Regions from separate parts of the Cellvibrio fibrivorans genome, predicted to be linked through region 1. Evidence: predicted binding sites of a transcription regulator. Region 1 holds the regulator's gene; each other region holds the start of a gene.
The links. Region 1 encodes FNR, which switches genes on or off when oxygen is low (the NO sensors DNR and NnrR bind a similar motif). Its sites were predicted from a motif close to TTGATNNNNATCAA; they were not measured.
Positions count from the first base shown of each region.

Region 2: ccoN (cytochrome-c oxidase, cbb3-type subunit I) is a predicted target of FNR. The motif match lies at 2,244-2,257, and genes of this name have one in related genera.
Region 3: J2X05_RS19595 (FG-GAP repeat protein) is a predicted target of FNR. The motif match lies at 2,709-2,722, and genes of this name have one in related genera.
Region 4: hemN (oxygen-independent coproporphyrinogen III oxidase) is a predicted target of FNR. The motif match lies at 3,009-3,022, and genes of this name have one in related genera.

Region 1 is NZ_JAVDVX010000002.1:32,295-37,448, forward strand. Features, by position in the region: gene J2X05_RS05030 (hypothetical protein) at 1-18, shown strand, start outside; gene J2X05_RS05035 (hypothetical protein) at 117-635, opposite strand; gene J2X05_RS05040 (SirB2 family protein) at 880-1,257, opposite strand; gene J2X05_RS05045 (DUF4202 domain-containing protein) at 1,329-1,922, opposite strand; gene fnr (fumarate/nitrate reduction transcriptional regulator Fnr) at 1,943-2,701, opposite strand; gene J2X05_RS05055 (acyl-[ACP]--phospholipid O-acyltransferase) at 2,853-5,154, opposite strand, start outside.
Region 2 is NZ_JAVDVX010000005.1:71,183-76,336, forward strand. Features, by position in the region: gene J2X05_RS13740 (methyl-accepting chemotaxis protein) at 1-670, shown strand, start outside; gene J2X05_RS13745 (argininosuccinate synthase) at 904-2,121, shown strand; gene ccoN (cytochrome-c oxidase, cbb3-type subunit I) at 2,440-3,894, shown strand; gene ccoO (cytochrome-c oxidase, cbb3-type subunit II) at 3,905-4,516, shown strand; gene J2X05_RS13760 (cbb3-type cytochrome oxidase subunit 3) at 4,516-4,683, shown strand; gene ccoP (cytochrome-c oxidase, cbb3-type subunit III) at 4,708-5,154, shown strand, end outside.
Region 3 is NZ_JAVDVX010000009.1:41,150-46,303, forward strand. Features, by position in the region: gene J2X05_RS19585 (hypothetical protein) at 1-124, opposite strand, end outside; gene J2X05_RS19590 (di-heme-cytochrome C peroxidase) at 553-2,484, shown strand; gene J2X05_RS19595 (FG-GAP repeat protein) at 2,776-5,034, shown strand; gene tilS (tRNA lysidine(34) synthetase TilS) at 5,145-5,154, opposite strand, start outside.
Region 4 is NZ_JAVDVX010000009.1:90,121-95,274, reverse strand. Features, by position in the region: gene J2X05_RS19760 (family 43 glycosylhydrolase) at 1-184, shown strand, start outside; gene J2X05_RS19755 (ROK family protein) at 536-1,465, shown strand; gene hemN (oxygen-independent coproporphyrinogen III oxidase) at 1,548-2,951, opposite strand; gene J2X05_RS19745 (2OG-Fe(II) oxygenase) at 3,061-3,684, shown strand; gene J2X05_RS19740 (circularly permuted type 2 ATP-grasp protein) at 4,000-5,154, shown strand, end outside.

The sequences.
Region 1 (5,154 bases):
TTGAAAAAGAATTCTTGAGCTTGAAATTGTATCCATATAATTTGAATCCCATAAAAAAACCGGCGTATCAAAACGCCGGTTTTTTTACGGAAGCGAAATGGCGATTGGTTGGTAACTCAAAGTAACCCGCGTCTTTGCAGTTCCAAATAATGTGCATCAACCAGCTTGAATAAATCATCAAATTTTTGTGCTGCCGGTGCGGTCACCAACTCCAGGCTTTCAACTTCGACTTTGGGGCGCTTCATAATTTTTTCCAGCTCGGCAGCAGTGCCGGTCATTGCAGAGATGATTTTATCGGTGCTGTCTTTATCACGGAAAATTCTACCCTGCTCAGTCAGCTGCAAATAGTTGTCGCATTCTTGCAGCCAGTCTTTGCGTTGCATAATAAAGTGGCGAATATTCTTGGCACCGCCGCGATGAGCTGTGGGGAGTTGTTTGTCGCGATAGGCTTGCAGGCTTTTGCGCCCCTGTAACAAAAAATCAAGACCAGTCGATTTGCAGTATTTGGCATTCAGATAACTGGCAAATTTTATATTGTTGGCAGCTTCTGCCTTGGTGCGTTTGCAGGCTTCATCGCAACTGAAACCGAATTGCGATAGCGACAGCAGGGCGATGGTTAGTAGGATTTTTTTCATAGCAGGCTCACCGATTATTAAAGTTATATGAAAGCTGAACAACTGGACTGTGATATAAATCACTTTTTAAAAAACGTCAAGTATTGTAAATAAAATTAAGCCTGAATATAGCTATTAGCTTTAAGCCTAGGAGTTCACTGCGAAATTGCAAACGTTGAAGAATCAATTTTTTGGGGCGGGTCAAAGCGGGCAAACAAAAGGCAGCGCTCGGCTGCCTTGGGTAACAACGAATCAGGCTGTGTAGTTAGCTAAAAAAGCCCAGCGGGTTTCTACTGATTGCAACGCTGACGATATAAGCGAATACGATTAATGCGCTCACCCAGAGTAGTTTGCGCGCATTAGGATTAGGCACTTTGAATGCGGCAATACCCAGACCGATATAAGCGACCAAACCAATAATTTTAGCCATCAACCAAGTCTGGCTTCCGGGCGACATGCTCAGGTGTACTGCCAGCACTATCCCGCTTACCAATAAAATGGTGCTGATGATATGTGGCAATATTTTTACCCATTTTTTGCTAAGCATGCTGGAGTTCATAAACAACCAGATGCCGCGTACGAAAAAAGCCAGCAGCGATAACACAACAAAAGTTAGATGAAGATGTTTAAGAGCTAGATACACGGTATGTTCCTTTTTATCAATGTGGGATTGCTGTTGTGGATGTTGGATAGTTATTAAACGCTAAATCGCGATCAGCTTGCACTTAACGCCTTGCCGACCAGACCCAGCATGGATTCGGATAAAGGTAGCTTTAGGGCGGCAGCGTGGCCTTTTTCTGACATTTTGTTCCAGGTTTTGCGAATAATATCGATGAGTTTTTCTTCATCGTGCTTGCTTGCAAAATCTTCCAGATAGAATTCAATAAACACCAGGCAGATGACATCTTCTAGCGCCTGTACTTCATCGTCGCGTTTCAAGCTGCGTTTCAGCAGTAGATCTTTCACCCGCGCAATCATGCTTTCGTCATACCCATGTTCTGCCATGATGTCGCCGGCAATTTCGCCGTGTAGCTGCGCCAGATCCAGCCGCCATTTTTTATAGCCGCTCCTATCCATAGGGTAATCGCTACGCGGGCTTTTCCAGCGGCATATGTGCTGGCTGCGTGTTGCTAGTTGCAATGCTTCTGACGGGGCTGCACAGAATTTATGTAATTGTGCGCTCATGCGCTGGGCGTAAATCCATTCTTTGGCAACGGCTTTGCCATCCACTATTTCAGTATTTGGGTCTTGTAAATTTGCCGCATCAAATGCAGCGAGGGTTTTTTCCAGTCGGTTTTGGTCGGTCATCGATGGTTGCTCGTTATGTTCTAGTTTTCGGTGTCGCCATTGGCGATATTGCGTAGCTGTTCCATGTTTTTAATGAGAATTTCTTTTTTATCCACAGTGATGACATCCTGTTTTTGCAAACGGGTGAAAATGCGGCTGACAGTTTCTATGGTCAACCCTAAATAGTTGCCGATATCAGTACGCGACATGGGTAAACGAAAGGCATTAGCCGATAATTGGCGGCGGCTATTGCGGCTGGAGATACTTAGCAACAGCGCGGCAATCCGCTCTTCTGCACTGCTTTTGCTAAGCAACGTAATAACTTGCTGATCCTGGGTAATCTCGCGGCTCATAAGTTGGAAGAAATGGCGCTGCAGGTTGGGAATTTGCAGGCTTAATTCTTCCATACGATTAAACGGGATTTCGCATACTGATGCTGTTTCCAGTGCAACTACGGAGTTGGTATAGCGGTTGTCGGCAATGCCATCCATCCCCACAACTTCGCCCGGTAAATAGAACCCGGTGACTTGTTCTTCGCCATTGTCACTGAGAGTCATGGCTTTTACCGCCCCTGAGCGAATGGCATACACAGAGTCAAAGGGGTCGTTGGCACGATACAAATAATCCCCTTTTTGCAGCGGTTTACCGCGTTGAATGATGTTGTTGAGTCGATCAATATCCTCTATATGCAAACTGATAGGCAGGCAGATGGTATTCAATCGGCAGTTGCCGCAGCTCACTTTTTTATCGTGAGGACAACTGGAATCCTGTGTTTTTACAATGGTTTGGTTGACGGTCATGGCGCGGGAACCTCAAGGGAACGGTTACCCCTGATAGGATTTGTGCAGGGATGGCTTGATAACGTGATTGTTGCAGCTTTGGTTGGGGCGGTAAATAGTTGATTTTGAATGTGTGCTTGAGCGATTGTTCGCCCAAGCACACCAATAGTAATTACGCTGTGGTCTCGGTAGCTGCCGCTGTACCTACCTCACTCCACTCCCTCGCCATCTTCTTCGCCAAACTGAAATCCGTTTTGCCTGAGCCTAATAATGGCATTGCTTCTACTTGCATCCAGTCTCCGGGAATCGCGAGCGCATTTAGACCTTGCTGCAATACTTCAGTGCGAACTTCATCTTTTGCCACTTCGGCGTTGGTGATGGCGATCAAGCGTTCACCTTTTTTGGCATCATCAATCGCAACTACAATCACATCGATAGCATCGTTGTTGATGGCCTTTTTCAATGCACTTTCAACGAGAGTGAGGCTGACCATCTCGCCACCGATTTTAGCAAAGCGCGAGTAGCGATCCTGAATAAACAAGAAGCCGTCTTCGTCAATCACACCTTTATCGCCCGTTACATACCAGCGCATATCCTGTATTTCTTTAATAGCACTGGCCGTTTTTTCTGGATTGTTTAAATAGCCAACCATCACTTGCGCACCACCAATTAAAATCATGCCTGCTTCACCGGTGGGCAATTCCTTAAATGTAACCGGATCAACAATCATACAACTGGAGCCGGGCAGGGGCATGCCCACGGAACCGGGTCGGTTGCCTGCTTGCACTTGCCAGTAATGGGTATCGATTTTATCGGGCAGATTGACGCTAGCGACGGGGGTGGTTTCGGTTGCGCCATACCCTTCATAAATCGACAAATTAAATTTCAGATTAAATGCGGTGCGCACTTCTTCTTGCAGTTTTTCTGCACCAGCAACCACCAAACGCAAACTCTCTAACATGAGTGGATGGATTTTGTGGTTGCGACAATATAAACGCAGGAAAGTAGATGTACCGAATAAAACGGTTACACGATTTTGTGCGATGGCTTTGGCGCTGCCCAATGCATCCGTCGGGTCAGCGTGACATACCATAGGTACAGCCTCGAGCAGCGGCATAAACTGTGTCACTGTTAGACCAAATGCGTGGAACAGCGGTAGGTTTGCCATTACTACATCTTTTTCTTCTACGTTTAATACATCGGTAATTTGTTTAACGTTGGCGATAATATTTTTGTGGCTAATCTGTACACCTTTGGGAATACCTTCGCTACCACTGGAAAATAAAATAACGGCGATATCATTTGCTTTTTGTTTCCGCGCCCAGAGTGTTTTTAACACAAATGCAGGTAGTATTTTGATCAATAATAAACGGGCAATTTTTTCGGCGGTAGAAATGCTGCCTGCAAAATCTTCCATCGCAACCACATTGACGCCTTGCAATAAACTGTGCGCAGGAATGCCTTTGTCCTCCAGTTTTTTCAAAAAGCGTGCAGAGGTAAATACGGTTTTTATATTTGCTTGCGTAAGTGCCGATGCAAAAGCACTTTGACTTGCTGTGTAATTTAAATTGATCAGGGTTTTTCCGGTCAGAATTACCGCGAGGTTGGTGAGCACACCAGCAGCACTGGTCGGCAAAAGTACACCGATATTCTGGTCGGGTAATTTGGCGATACGGCTGGCGATGGCACTGGCGCCGGCCAGCGCACGATGTGCGCTCAGCTCTGTACCCATGGTATCGATAATTGCCATTTGGTTACCCATTTTTTTAGCAGCGTCAATCCAGCAGCGGCCAATGGTGTCCAAACTGTCTACATATTCTTGCCATGAGCGAATCGATAAATCCAACACGCGGCGTTTTAACACATCCGCCTTGGTTTCTTTAGGCAGCGGTTTTCCAAATGCGACAATTAAATCGCGCTTTAGCAACGGGCGGTTTTTATTTTTTAAGTGGGCAGATGAACGCGAAAATTGGCTGCCCCATAAACCGCGTAAATAAAAGGGAACAATAACGACATCGTCATTGGCTTTTTCACAGGCACGTTCGTAACCGCGACGAAATTCACCTAAATGACCGGTGCGGCTAATCGCACCTTCAGGGAATAAACACACCACATCGCCGTTGTTTAAACTTGCTGCAACCGTATCCAATGCATTGCGGCTCTGTGCACCGGATTCAATCGGGATGCAACCAAACAAATCGAAAAACCACTTCAAATACCAGCGTTGGTAAATCGCACGCAACATAACAAAGCGAACCGGGCGCGGGCTGGCGAGTTGTAATACCGCCCAGTCAATCCAACTCACATGGTTGCCAAGCAACAATACACCGCCTTTTGCAGGGATATTTTTCATCCCTTGCACTAACACGCGGTAGCGCTGCGAAACAATGCGCGAAAAAACAAAACGCACCAGACTTTGCGGCAATTCATAGATGGTGTAACAGCAACCGATCAAAGTGATAACCGCAATAATT
Region 2 (5,154 bases), on a different contig from region 1:
CGAACACACCGCAGATTCGGTGCGCGAATCAGTCAACAGCGCGAGCGATGGCAAGCAGCAAGTGGATAAAACCCGCGACTCGATCGTTGTGCTGGCTGAGAAGGTGGAGCAGGCTGGCGGTGTTATTTCTACCCTCAATACGAATGCGCAAAATATCAGCGGTATTCTCGCTACGATCAAAGGCATCGCTGAGCAGACCAACTTGCTAGCGCTCAACGCGGCGATTGAAGCGGCGCGTGCCGGTGAGCAGGGCAGGGGGTTTGCAGTGGTGGCGGATGAAGTGCGGGTGCTATCGCAGCGTACCCATGCCAGCACCGAGGAAATTCAGTCCATGATTGGCTCTTTGCAATCGACTGCGCAAAATGCAGTATCGATCATGGAGGAGGGGCGTCGCCTTGCCACTGGTAGTGTTGATAATGCCGACAACGCCTCCCACTCCCTCGATAAAATTAACGTAGCCGTAGGTGCAATCAGTGGCATGGCGGTGCAGATTGCCACTGCAGCAGAAGAGCAAAGCCATGTGGTGAAAGAGGTGTTGAATAATATCAACGCGATTAAACAAGTGGCTGACAACTCCGCTGAAGTTGCCCACCAAGGTGATGCGCGTGCACAAAGCTTACAGGATTTGGCGCGTGCGCTTAACGCTAAGGTGTCTACCTTCCGCCTGTAAAAATTGCTGAATTTATTCGCACAGCAGAAGCAGCCCATAAGGCTGCTTTTGTTTTTGGAGTAGGGGGTTAGCTAATGGCTGAGAGCTATTTTCATTTAGTGCTAAAAGCAGTGATTTAGCCGTCGCAAGTGTGGGAATTTGGCCGGCTTGCGAGTACAATCCCGCGCCCAAGTAGGTACTGGTCTATGGCTTGTGCCCGGTGAATTGTCAACGAGTTATAGCGGGAGCTTCCCATGTCATCTATCAAGAAAGTCGTGTTGGCCTATTCCGGTGGCCTCGATACCTCAGTTATCGTCAAATGGCTGCAAGAAAACTACAACTGTGAAGTAATCACCTTTACCGCTGACATAGGTCAGGGTGAAGAAGTAGAGCCAGCGCGTGCTAAAGCCGAAGCGCTTGGTGTTAAGCAAATTTATATCGACGATCTGCGTGAAGAATTTGTCCGCGATTTTGTATTCCCTATGTTCCGCGCTAACACTATTTACGAAGGTGAATATCTGCTCGGTACGTCTATTGCTCGCCCATTGATCGCCAAGCGTTTGATTGAAATCGCCAACGAAGTGGGTGCAGATGCAATTTCCCATGGCGCTACCGGTAAAGGTAATGACCAAGTTCGTTTTGAACTGGGTGCCTACGCACTTAAGCCAGGTATCAAAGTAATCGCCCCATGGCGTGAGTGGGATCTGACTTCCCGCGAAACCCTGATGGCTTATTGTGAGAAGCACAATATTCCTGTTGATTACTCCAAGAAGAAAAAATCACCTTACTCTATGGATGCTAACCTGCTGCACATCTCTTACGAAGGCAAAGTTCTGGAAAACCCATGGACTGAAGCTGAAGAAGATATGTGGCGCTGGACTGTTGCTCCTGAAGCAGCTCCGGATAAAGCGACATACCTTGAATTGACTTACGAAAAAGGCGATATCGTTGCTATAGATGGCAAACCAATGTCTCCCGCTACCGTACTGGCTTACTTGAACAAAGTAGGCGGTGAGAACGGTGTTGGTCGTCTGGATATTGTAGAGAATCGCTACGTAGGCATGAAATCTCGCGGCTGCTATGAAACTCCTGGTGGCACCATCATGATGCGTGCGCACCGTGCGATTGAATCTATCACCTTGGACCGTGAAGTTGCCCACTTGAAGGACAGCTTGATTCCCAAGTATGCGGACATGATTTACAACGGCTACTGGTGGAGTCCTGAGCGTCTTATGATGCAGGCGATGATTGATCAGTCACAAGTGCATGTGAATGGCGATGTGCGTGTGAAGCTGTATAAAGGTTCTGTAAGTGTGGTTGGCCGTCGTTCTCCCGACAGTCTGTTTGACGAAAAAATAGCGACCTTCGAAGACGATGCCGGTGCATACAACCAGAAAGATGCAGAAGGCTTCATTAAACTGAATGCGCTGCGTATGCGTATTGCTGCTAACAAAGGTCGTTCTCTCAAGTAAAACAGTTCATTAAAACATTGTGGCACCTGCATCCACTTGCAGATGCGGGTTGCCAATTAATGACCTATTGTGGATCTATTGATCAAAAGCGCTCTGTTCGCAGGTAAAAGCGCATAAATTATTTGATAAATATCAATCCTGTACCGACAAGGGTGAGACAAATTGCCGCTCATAAGGCAAAATGCCGCACCTAAAGTAGGGTTATAGGCTTGCTATAAATTGGCCTTTTACAAAGATAGTGCCGTGTTGCTCCGGGCGATAAGTAGCGCTGACAGAGACAAAAAGTTTTCATTTTTCTTTAAGTAATAGGAAAGTCCTATGGGTAGTCATGCGACAGTGGCTGGAGATCCTCCAGCATACGACTTCGATATAGTGCGCAAATTCTCCATTATGACCATTGTATGGGGCATATTTGGGATGGGAGTTGGCGTTCTTATCGCTTCTCAATTGGTTTGGCCAGGTCTGAATGATCTGCTCCAGCCTTACACCAGCTTCGGTCGCTTGCGTCCGCTGCATACAAACGCGGTTATTTTTGCCTTTGGTGGCTGTGCGCTTTTTGCTACTTCTTATTATGTGGTTCAGCGTACCTGTCAGGCTCCACTCTTTGGTGGCTGGTTAGTCCCCTTCACGTTCTGGGGTTGGCAGGCGGTTATTGTTCTGGCAGCGATTACCCTGCCATTGGGTATGACCTCTGCTAAGGAGTATGCCGAGCTGGAGTGGCCAATCGATATTCTGCTGGCGCTGGTTTGGATTTCTTATGCGATTGTATTCTTCGGTACTATCGTCAAGCGCCGTACTTCGCACATCTATGTAGCTAACTGGTTCTACGGTGGTTTTATTGTCACTGTTGCCGTGCTGCACATTGTTAACAGTGCTGCTATCCCGGTTACCCTGACCAAATCTTATTCTGCTTATGCCGGTGCTGCCGATGCTATGGTGCAATGGTGGTATGGCCACAACGCGGTAGGCTTCTTTCTGACTGCAGGCTTCCTCGGGATGATGTACTACTTTGTGCCAAAACAAGCTGGTCGCCCGGTTTACTCTTATCAATTGTCAATTGTGCACTTCTGGGCACTGATCTCCCTTTATATCTGGGCGGGTTCGCACCATCTGCATTATTCCGCATTGCCGGACTGGACCCAATCTTTGGGTATGGTGATGTCGCTGATCCTGCTCGCGCCAAGCTGGGGCGGTATGATCAACGGTATTATGACCCTGTCAGGTGCATGGCATAAATTGCGCACCGACCCCACCTTGCGTTTCCTCGTTGTCGCACTGTCTTTCTATGGTATGTCTACCTTTGAAGGTCCGATGATGGCAATCAAAAACGTCAACGCACTCTCTCACAACACTGACTGGACCGTGGGTCACGTTCATTCAGGCGCTTTGGGTTGGGTGGCGATGATTTCTATTGGTGCGCTTTACCACATGCTGCCAAAACTGTTTAACCGCGAAGAGATGTACAGCGTTAAATTGATCAATTTGCACTTCTGGTTGGCAACTGTGGGCACTGTACTTTACGTAGTAGCCATGTGGATCAACGGTATTGGCCAAGGTTTGATGTGGCGTGCCTTTAACCCGGATGGTTCACTGACTTACAGCTTCATCGAAACAGTTGTATTCAGTAAAGGTGGTTATGTGATGCGTGCAATCGGCGGTGCCTTCTTCCTCACTGGCATGTTGATCATGGCATATAACACCTATCGCACCGTAAACGCGGCCAAAAAAGCGGCCGAAAGTGCTCATCAGCCTGCTCAGGCGCCAGCTGTTTAAGGGGAATGCCATGAAAGGTCATGAAATAGTAGAAAAGAATATCGGCTTGATGACTGTGTTTATGGTTGTCGCTATTAGTTTTGGTGGTTTGGTAGAAATTGTTCCGCAATTCTTCCTTAAACAAACCACTACTCCAATTGAAGGTTTAAAGCCGCTCAATGCAGTGCAACTGGAAGGCCGCGATGTTTACATCCGTGAAGGTTGCCATGTATGCCATACCCAAATGGTGCGTCCATTACGTGCAGAAGTTGAGCGTTATGGTCATTACTCGGTAGCGGGCGAATCAGTCTACGAGCACCCGTTCCTCTGGGGTTCCAAGCGTACTGGTCCGGATTTGGCACGTGTAGGCGGCCGTTACTCGGATGATTGGCACAAAGTGCATTTGTTTAACCCGCGTATTGTGGTACCTGAATCAATTATGCCTGCTTACCCGCAGTTGTATGACAATAAGCTTGACGGCAAGCACACCGCAGACAAAATGCGCGCTTTGGCGAAAGTAGGGGTGCCATACACCGAAGAAGATTTCGCCGGTGCCGAGCGAGCGGTTAAAGGCGTAACCGAAATGGATGCGCTGGTAGCTTACCTGCAAAACTTGGGCGTGTTGCTCAAAGAGAAGCGCTAATGGACGCAGGCACAGTCGGCGCAATTTCAACGGTTCTGGTGACCATCGCATTCTTTGGTGTGTGCTTCTGGGCGTTTTCGCCCAAGCTCAAAAAGCGCTTTGAAGAAGATGCCAAGTTGCCATTTGCTGATGAACCTCAAGACAAGCACACAGATGATCACAAGTAATCATCGATTAGGGCGGATTTAACTATGAGTACTTTTTGGAGCCTTTGGATCGTTATCCTGACAACCACCAATCTGGTGCTGCTGTTATGGATTCTCCTTGCCAACCGCAAGCGTGCGGTTGTAGGGGAAGAAAGCACGGAAGCAAAAACCACCGGTCATGAATATGACGGTATTGAGGAATATGACAATCCGTTACCACGCTGGTGGTTCTGGATGTTCATCCTGACGTTTGTATTCTCTGTTGGATACCTGATTATCTATCCGGGTATGGGCGCTTATGAAGGCCTTAAAGATGGAGAGGGTAAGTCCTGGACCTCAGTTAACGAATTGCGTGGCCATCAAGCGGAAGCGGAAAAAGTCTATGCAGAAACCTATGGCGTCTACTCCAAAATGCCAATTGAGGAAGTCGCCAAAAATCCGGATGCGCTCAAAATGGGCTTCCGTCTGTTCTCCAACAACTGCGCTGTATGC
Region 3 (5,154 bases), on a different contig from region 1:
GGGTAGGTGCGGCGACGAATACGTAATCGCGCCCCTGATATTGCGAGTGACAGACACCGAGGCGGACTTCTTGCCCGAGACGATTGTTTAACGAAGTATCCACAAATAAAGGATTCATCAACATACAAGGTTCCGCTGCGCTTTTTATTGTTGAGTTGATGCCCAATCGCTACACCACTCACTGGTTGATTTTTCGCCACCCGGTTCCAAAAAGTCCCTCTGCTGCGGCGAGGCGGCAGTCTACGCACAATTTATGACAGTTCAAGCAAAAGCTATGATTGACACTTTGGCGATAGGATCGGGAATAACTTTGTTACTTTATTGCCAAGCGAAGGAAACACCAGTGACAAATCCTCCGGTTTGCTATGTATCTGCGCAAAGGCAATCTGCTAAAGTTAAATACTAAGGCTGTAAGCAATCTGAATAGTTCCTTAATTCATCTTGCTCAGGGTAAATTATTTTTGCTTATTTTTAGCCGTATATTTTTCCATCGACACGTACCAGCCCTAATCACAATCGCACCACAGCCATACAGATCAGAAAGGAATAATCATGACACTAACGCGCCTGCGCACTGCATTACGCTCACTATTCTCCTGTGCTTCCCTAATAGTTCTCATCACCATTTCCGGCTGTACTTATGTTTCCCAGGGTGTGCTGGTCGACAGCGATCGCCACGCAAAAGTGGCCGAACACGACAGCTTTGGCGATAGCGCCGAGCGCGTGGTCTACCCGGAGCAAAATTGGAGTGGCGCAGATAGCTTGTGGTTTTACAACGTAACCCAAGGTTCCAACCTGCTTCCCTACGAACTTTTTTTACATCTCGAAACCGCCGACAGTGAATTGCTATTCCGCAGCGACGAGAACATGAATCGCCTGCGCTACCTGCCGCAAAAAGAGAGCTTTGCAAACCCGGACGGTTTACCCGTGGGCTGGGTAAAAGATGAGCATAAAGGTCAAGAGTTTATTGGTTTTACCTGCGCAGCCTGCCATACCAGCCAAATCAATTATCAAGGTGTTGCCATCCGCATTGACGGCGGTGCAACGCTCGCGGATATGGAACAAATGCTGAAAAGTTTGGCAATGGCACTACAGGCGAGCCTCGAGCAGCCGGAAAAATTTGATCGCCTCGCACAAAGAGTTCTCAAAACAAAATACCCGGATGATAAAGAAGCCTTCCGCGTACAACTTGCGGAGGCGGCGCAGCAAATCGCCAGTTACAACCAGATTAACGACCCACGCCACGGCGACCAATCTGTTGCTTACGGTTATGGCCGGCTGGATGCGTTTGGCCGCATCTACAACCGTGTACTCGCCCATCTCACACCTAAAGAACCTAACTTTAATCCTGCCTGCGCACCCGTGAGCTACCCCTACCTGTGGGACACTCCGCAGCACGACTTTGTGCAGTGGAATGGTGTGGGCGACAACGAATTGGCTGGCCCTCTGGGGCGCAATACCGGCGAAGCGCTTGGTGTGTTTGCGCAATTTGACCTAGATAAAAAGAAAGGTGATATCGGCTATCGCTCATCGGTGGCGGTACGCAACCTTACGCGGATGGAGCGCCATCTGGAGAGCCTCTGGTCACCGAGCTGGGAAGAGTTGGCAAAACAAAATGTATTGCCACCAATCAATCAGGCGCTCGCCGAGCAAGGGCAGCAGGTGTTTATTGAGTACCAGTGCCATACCTGCCATGAAGCCATCGACCGCACTGACCCCAATCGTCGCATTATTTCGCAGTTTGCGAGCCTGCAGACCATAGGCACCGATCCTTATATGGCGATGAATGCACTCAAATACAGTGGCAAGATGGGCTACTTCGAGGGCGGACGAATCAATCCATTCAAGCCCGACCCGCGCTTCCAACCGTCAGGAGCCGTATTGCCAGCCTTGAGTGGCGCAGTGGAGGGTGTGTTAGTCGAACCCGATCACGACAAGCTGTTTATCCGCCGCTGGGCGGAAAAGCTCTACGATTTGATCGCCTCTATTTCCGATAACCCCATCAAAAAGACCGAGCGCCATCTGGATTTTGAGGTGGTCAATAAAAACAATCCAGCCACGCTCGTCGCCTACAAAGCACGCCCACTCAATGGTATCTGGGCAACAGCGCCCTATCTGCACAACGGCTCGGTGCCCAGTTTGTACGAGCTGTTTATGCCAAGCTGTAGCGATGCTGAAATTGCCAGCGGTAAAACCTGTCGCCCCAATCGCTTCACTGTGGGCGCGCGCGAGCTGGATGCCGTCAATGTCGGTGTAGTGCTACGCGACCCGGCGCAATATCCGGGGTTGTTTGTGTTTGATACCAGCCTGCCCAGCAACTCTAATAAGGGACATGAATACGCAGCCGGTGTTACTCCCGTGTTTGTTCTGGATGCCAACGGCCGCCCGGTTAAGGATGCGCAGGGCAAGCCCAAAATGCGGACATTGCAGCCGATTAGTAATCATCAACGCTTGGCCTTGGTGGAATATTTAAAGACCCTCTAATCTTCCTCAACCTCATCGCCCTCTCTAATGAGGGCGATGAGGTTCGTGATAAACAGCTCCAGCCTTCACAATTGCTCACAACTTCTTTCACGTAATTCCACTAAATTACCCGCGCTGATCAAAATCACTGAACCAATCCTCTGCTTTGACGGTCTTTAAGCCACCTCACTATGAGCGAGAACAAAACACCCGTGCCTGGTCTGTGCCCGAATAATGCTGGCGATTTGATTGACACCAAGCGCCGCGACACACAGAATCACCGACCAGTTTTAAACCTCAGGAACCTGCTGAATGAATATTGATCGTTTCTCACCGCTGCTAAAGCGCACCTCCCTGCTTCTTTCACTGATGGCAGGCTCTTTTTTACTCGCCGCCTGCGGCGGTGGCAGCGACAAAAAATCCTCGGCAAGCTCGTCATCTATCAACAGTTCATCCTCACTGCGCAGCAGCTTCGCCGCTGCGTCGGTGCCAGCCAACGGCTCAGGCATCTGGCCAAGCGTAAAAGTAGAAGCGCAAAACCCTAAAGTACTCACCTTTCAATGGAGTGCTGTCGAAGGGGCAACCTCCTATAAACTTTATAAACGTGATGCGGCGACGGGTGGTGTAACGCAAATCGGCGGCGACCTGACCAACACCCAGGCAACCGATGAGATAGGTGTGCATGTTCACGACTGGGTCAACAACTATTATTACGTTGAAGCCTGTAATGCAGGGGGTTGTGCACAACAATCCGGCCTGGTCTTCACCGCTACAGAAATGATTAAAGCGATTGGCTATCTCAAAGCCTCCAATACCGATGCCAACGATTTATTCGGATGGAGCATTGCACTCTCAGCGGATGGTAAAACACTTGCAGTAGGTGCCCCCGCTGAAGACAGCAAAGCCATTGGCGCTAACGGTGAACAGGCAGATAACGACAGCACCAACGCTGGCGCTGTCTATGTATTTATTAAGGAAAATGGTGTTTGGGTACAACAGGCTTACCTGAAAGCCTCCAACACCGAACAACCAAATATAAACACCGCGCGCATGCTGCCCAATGACCGTTTTGGATTCAGGGTGTCCTTATCAGATGATGGGAATACCCTCGCTGTTTCGTCGCTTCTGGAAGACAGCCCTTCGACCGGTATTAACTGCAATCAAGACAATTATGAAGTAACCAGTTATGCCTCTTCGTCCGACCCATCTGACGACTTGATTTTAGCGAATGATTACAACACCGGCGCAGTCTATGTCTTTACGCGCAGCGCTAGCGAGTGGACTCAGGATGCCTACGTAAAATCCAGTTATTTCAAATCTGAATTGCGTTTTGGCGAGACTATCGCTCTCTCCGGTGACGGTAAGACCCTCGCCGTGGGTGCCACCAGCGACAGCCTTGCGATAAGCGGCATTCTGAAATACGCGGCATCTTCTATGCCAGAGTGTTTTGAATACTACCCATCGAGCAGCTCATCAATTAGCAGCACCAGCTCATCCAGCACCTCAAAGTCAAGCTCATCCTCTTCATCCAGTACTTCAAGCTCCAGCTCAACCAGCTCTTACAAAGGCGGCACCAACTCGGGCTCGGTACATATCTTTGTTCGCCGTGCGGATGGCTGGATGCAAGAGTCATTTGTTAAAAACTCCAACGCTCAACAGGGCGATGCATTCGGCACCAGTATTGCGCTGTCAACTGACGGCAACACTATGGTAGTTGGCGCTATTGGGGAGGACAGCCAAGCCAAAGGCATTAATGGCAACCAGGCTGACAACTCCTGCTACTACCCTGACAGAGAGTCGCTCTATGTACTGGATCTCACTTGCGCCGACGCCTTCTACGAAACTTACGGCATAAACAACGGCGCAGCCTATGTATTTACACGCAGCTCGGGTGACTGGGTACAAGAAGCCTACCTCAAACCGGCGTCGACCTTCTTCACCACCCTGTTCGGTTCGAGTGTCGATATTTCGGGTGATGGCAACACCCTTGCGGTGGGAGCTAAAGGCGACAGCGGCGTAGTGATCAATACCGACGACCCCAAAAATATTGATAAGGCCGCAGTGCAAGAGGCAGCCAAATTGCTGGGTTCCGGCTCAACGTATGTATTTTCGCGCAGCGGCACAACCTGGACGCAACAGGCGTACCTCAAACCATCAACTGTTAGTGTTGCCAGCGAGTTTGGTGGCGACGTGAGTTTGTCGAACGACGGTAACACTCTTGCTGTTGGCGCCTTCCGCGAGGCTAGCAATGCCAAAGGTATCAATGGCGACGAAGGTGATACCAGTGCTGAGCGCGCCGGTGCTGTGTTTGTATTCACTCGCAACAACACGGTGTGGACACAGAAGAGCTACGTCAAAGCCAGCAACACTGATACCGATGATCGATTTGGTTTGAATGTAGATTTGTCAGCTGATGGTAAAACAATGGCTGTTGGTGCGCATCGCGAATCTGGCCGCGGTTATGCAGCTGCATCCAGTGGTGCCAGCACTAGCTCAACCGCGAGCAGTAGTGGGGCGTTAAATCAAAACGACAATTCCGCTGAAGCAGCCGGTGCGGTCTATCTGTTCTAACCAATGCAGGTAATTCTAATCAGCACACACTGATTTAAAAAAATGGGATGCAATTGCATCCCATTTTTTTTGCCGCTCGTTCTTATTAGCACGCGATTTTTAGCGCCTGGTTATTGCCAG
Region 4 (5,154 bases), on a different contig from region 1:
TGGGTTCCTCACTCGCCCTGAGCAGGATGGCCTTTATGCTGGCCGTATTATTCAAGGGCCGGACGCCAACTGGTACTTCATGGCGTTTCTGGGTAATGATGATCAGGGCGTGTTTCAGGGAGTAATTATCGACCCCATTCCTGTCCGTCAGGCTGATGATGGCAGCTTGTCCCTCGCAGATTAACGCACCTCACTGTTCTCCCGAGTAGCAGCGTCACCGTCGAAAAGCCCCCGAGAGGGGCTTTTTGCTGCTTTACGCACTTTGTGACCACTCTTCTTAATCCTAAAAGATCTATGGAGCCACAATAGGATGAAAAAAAGATCAATTAATCTTCTTGATATTATTAATTCACAGTGATTTAATTAGTTGAGCCTGAGCGATTAGATAGCAAAACAATTAATCGCTAGCATCGGAAAGACATTGCGTTCTACGTTCTAGCAGTGCTTATCGCCGGGGAATTTTCCCGGCTCTTTTTATTCTTTGATTAACTCATCTGCCCCTGATGATTTGGGGGTAGTTGCTGGTGGAATTTTTATGCAAAGCCCATCCAACGCCAATGTAATTGCTGCACTTGAAGCGGGCGGGACAAAATTCAATTGCGCATTGCTTGATACCGAACTCAATCTGATTGCGCAGGCCGCATTTGAGACTACAACACCTGCACATACTCTTGCCGCTGTGCGCGATTTTTTTCGTCAGAGTGTTGCGGCGCACGATGCGCAGTTGATTGCGATGGGTATTGCAAGTTTTGGTCCGGTCGATTTGATGGCAGATTCTCCGACTTATGGATACATCACCAATACGCCCAAACCTGGTTGGTCAAACACCGATATGTGCGGCTATTTTGCGCGCGAGTTAAATGTTCCCATTACTTTTGATACCGATGTTAATGGTGCGGCCTGGGGTGAAAAAGTAGCGGGCTCGGCACGCGACCTGAGCGATTTTATTTATGTCACCGTGGGCACGGGAATCGGTGCGGGCATAGTAGTTAACAACGAGCTGGTGCATGGCATAAGACATCCAGAAGTGGGTCACATGTTGATGCCGCGTGATCAGCTAATGGATAACTATGCGGGTTGCTGTCCGTTTCATTTGGGCTGTCTTGAAGGCTTGGCATCCGGAAAATCGATTGAATCGCGCTGGGGAGTATCCGGAAAATTTTTGAAAACGGATCATCCTGCCTGGCTGCTAGAGGCGCAATATCTCGCGCTGATGTGTGCCAATCTGACGCAGTTATTGGCACCACAAAAAATTATTTTGGGTGGCGGTGTGATGGAGCAGCCGCAATTGTTACAGATGATCCGCGAATACTTTTTGGTGTGCCTCAATGGCTATGGTCCCGCCGCCGTTCTAGAGCAAACTGAGAGCTACATAGTGAAAACTAACTTGAATGGTATGGCCGCTATTTTGGGCATTGCAGCGCTGGCCTTATCGCAGCTCGCAGAAGAGCCTTCTAAAAGATAAGATTTCAAACAGTTTTTATTTTTCCGCAAGCATCTGGCAAAAACTCGCCAGATTTCGTCCGCCGGTTTCCGGCGGGCTTTTTTCAAATGATTTTAGAATAACGGACCTGATTACCGCTCTGCACTGGCTTCTGCAAATATTCATCAAACACCATGCAAACACGGCGAATTAACAAGCGTCCTTTGTTGTGCACGCGAATACCGCTATTATCAACTGTGACTAAACCATCTTCAATCATTGGCGCAAGCTGCGCAATTTCTGCGGCGAAATACTCTCTGGGGCTGATGGTAAATGCCTGCTCCAGTTCGGCAAAATCCAACCGTAAGTGGCAAATCAAACTGTTGATAACAAAACGCCGCAGCTGATCTTCATCATTCAAGGTAAAACCGCGTGCGATGGGCAGTAATCCCAAATCCAGTTTTTGTTGATAGGCATTGAGATCTTTCGCATTTTGAACGTAGATGTTGTCAATCATGCTGATGGAGGAAGCGCCCACTGCAATTAGATCGCAGTCTTTATGAGTAGAATAGCCCTGGAAATTGCGCTGTAATTTTCTTGCTTGCTGTGCGCGCACCAGTTCATCTTCCGGTTTGGCAAAGTGATCCATGCCGATGTAGATATAGCCCGCCGCTTCCAACGTTTGAATCGCAAAGTGTAAAATATCCAATTTTTCAGCTGCGCTGGGTAGTTCCTTATCGCTGATAAGCATTTGGCTTTTAAAAAGATGGGGCATATGCGCGTAATTAAAAAGCGACAAGCGATCCGGATTTAAATCGATAATTTTTGTCAGTGTCTCTTTAATACTGGAAAGGGTTTGCAGTGGCAGGCCGTAAATGAAATCCATGCTCACCGATTGATAATGTTGCGCGCGCAACCCTTGCATTAATTCGCTAACTTGCTCAAATGTGTTGTAGCGATTTACCGCTTTCTGCACGCGTGGATCAAAATCCTGCACGCCCATGCTCACGCGATTAAAACCCAAGTCACGCAAATGCTTCATTGTATCTATGCTGACCCGCCCCGGGTGAATTTCAATCGAAAACTCACCCTCGGAATCATCAGCCAAGCGAAATAGTCGGCGCGTCGCATGCATTAGCAGCGACATTTCGTCATCGCTAATAAACGTGGGCGTGCCACCACCCCAATGCAATTGTTTTACCTGACGGCGGTTGTCAAATAAATCCGCATAGAGCGAAAGTTCCTGAATCATGCGGTGGATGTAAGGTAGTGAACGGCTTTTGTTGTTGGCCACAATTTTATTGCAGCCGCAGTAATAACAAAGGCTGTCGCAAAACGGAATGTGAAAATAGAGTGACAAAGGGCGCTGCGCTTGATTGCTGCGGGTGATTGCATGGAGTAGCGTGGTCTCAGTAAACGACTCCTGAAATTGCGGGGCAGTAGGGTAGGATGTATAACGGGGTCCGGCCAAGTCATAGCGGTTGATCAGGTTATTATCCCATTCAATCTGTTGTGTGAATGCTGACATAGGCGGGCTTCCTCTTGGTGTGTCTGCCTATGGTAAAAATTTGCGCGCCGCGCTGAATTGATGTGGATCAAGCCTATAATGGCGGCTCGTTGATAGCCTGTGGTTTTTTATGATGGACACAACAAGCGCATACCCTTCAGAACTCCTGCTGGATCAAATAGCAGACGCTCTTACGGGGCCGGGCTTTATGGTTCTCGACCAGCCGCTGCCCGCATCCCTGATTCAAGGCTTGATTGAACATTTGCGCGCACAGCAAGCGGCACTGGCGCCGGCTGGCGTTGGGCGTCAGGGCGATTACCAGCGCAATCTGGATATTCGCGGCGACGCTATTCAATGGCTCGAGCCGGGCGATCCTGCTGTCACAGAATTTTTATCATGGATGGATAAACTGAGGTTGGGGATCAACCAGCGGTTATTTCTCGGACTGTTTGATTACGAGAGCCACTATGCTGTTTATGCCCCGGGTGCCTTTTACCAAAAACACCGCGACGCCTTCAGAGGGCAGCCGGGGCGCAAACTTTCCACCGTTTTATATTTGAACCCTGATTGGGATTTAATGGCTGGCGGCGAATTGGTGCTCTATGATGAAGCGGGTGAGAATGAATTGATTCGTCTTGCACCACAATGTGGCAGGCTGGTGATTTTTTTGAGTGAGGATTTCCCACACGAAGTGTTGCCCGCCAAACAGTTCCGGCAGAGCATCGCAGGGTGGTTTCGCATCAAGGCCATGTAGATAGTCTGCGAAATTGTCAAAACTCTCTTTTATCTGAGGAAAATGCCTTCACGGTGGCGGTCTGTATCACCATAACAGTACCCGCCAGCGCTTGAGGGAGCCAATACACATGGCGTTCGCCTGTGAGCGTTGTTGCCGGCAAAAGAATCGCGGCTGTTGGCAACGAATTTGCAAGTAGTTGGATGTAGCTTGCTGAAATTCTTCTGGGACGGGAGAAATGGAAACCAGGGATGCGTTTTCAGCAGGCGCTATAACAATGCTAAGAATGCATATCAAAGTGAGGCCGCGATGCTGAAGGAAGTCACCATGAGTGAAATGAAAATAGATTGGCAGAATTATCATTCTGGCCACTTCTACGATGAATTGATCAGCGCGCCAGGCCAACCCCGCCCAGAAACACGACATCTCGCCCAATATCTCGCCTCCTTGTCCGGGCAAGAACTTCAAGACCGAAAACTTTCTGCAGAATTAGCCATTAAAACCATGGGCATCTCGTTCACGGTTTACAGCGACGCAGGCAACATTGATCGTGAATGGCCGTTCGATATTATTCCGCGCATTATTCCGCAGCGTGAGTGGCAAAAAACCGAGCGCGGCTTAATCCAGCGTTTAACGGCACTGAATTTATTTATTAACGATATTTACAACGACCGAAAAATTATCAAAGACAAAGTAGTGCCTGCCTATTTGTTTGAAGATTCAGTGAATTTCCGCAAAGAATGTATTGGCATGAAACCGGCTTACGGTGTCTGGTCGCATATTTGCGGCAGCGATTTAATTCGCGATGACAAAGGCGAATTTTTTGTATTGGAAGATAATTTGCGTGTGCCTTCCGGTGTTTCCTACATGCTGGAAAACCGTAAAGTGACCAAGCGTGTATTCCCTGAATTATTTGAAAACCACAACATTGTCCCGGTTACCGATTACCCCAACCAATTGTTTGATACGCTCGCATCATTATCACCACGCAAAGCGGATCGCCCTGAAATAGTCGTGCTCACTCCCGGTATTTATAACTCTGCGTATTTCGAGCATTCCTATCTCGCGCAACAAATGGGTGTGGAATTGGTTGAGGGTAGTGATTTGGTAGTGGACAGCGATGACTGCGTGTATATGCGCAGCATTGATGGATTAAAGCGTGTTGATGTTATTTATCGCCGCATCGACGATTTATTTTTGGACCCGGATATGTTTAATCCGGATTCAGTACTCGGTGTGCGCGGCTTGATGCGCGCCTGGTTAAAAGGAAACGTCGCACTCGCCAACGCGCCGGGTGCCGGTGTGGCCGATGACAAAGTGATTTATACCTTTGTACCGGCAATGATCAAATACTATTTAGGTGAAGAGCCAATCCTGCCGAATGTGCCAAGTTATTTGTGTGTGGATAAAAAGCAGTGCGACTATGTACTCGCTAATCTCGACAAACTTGTCGTAAAACCAGCTAACGAATCCGGAGGCTACGGCATGATT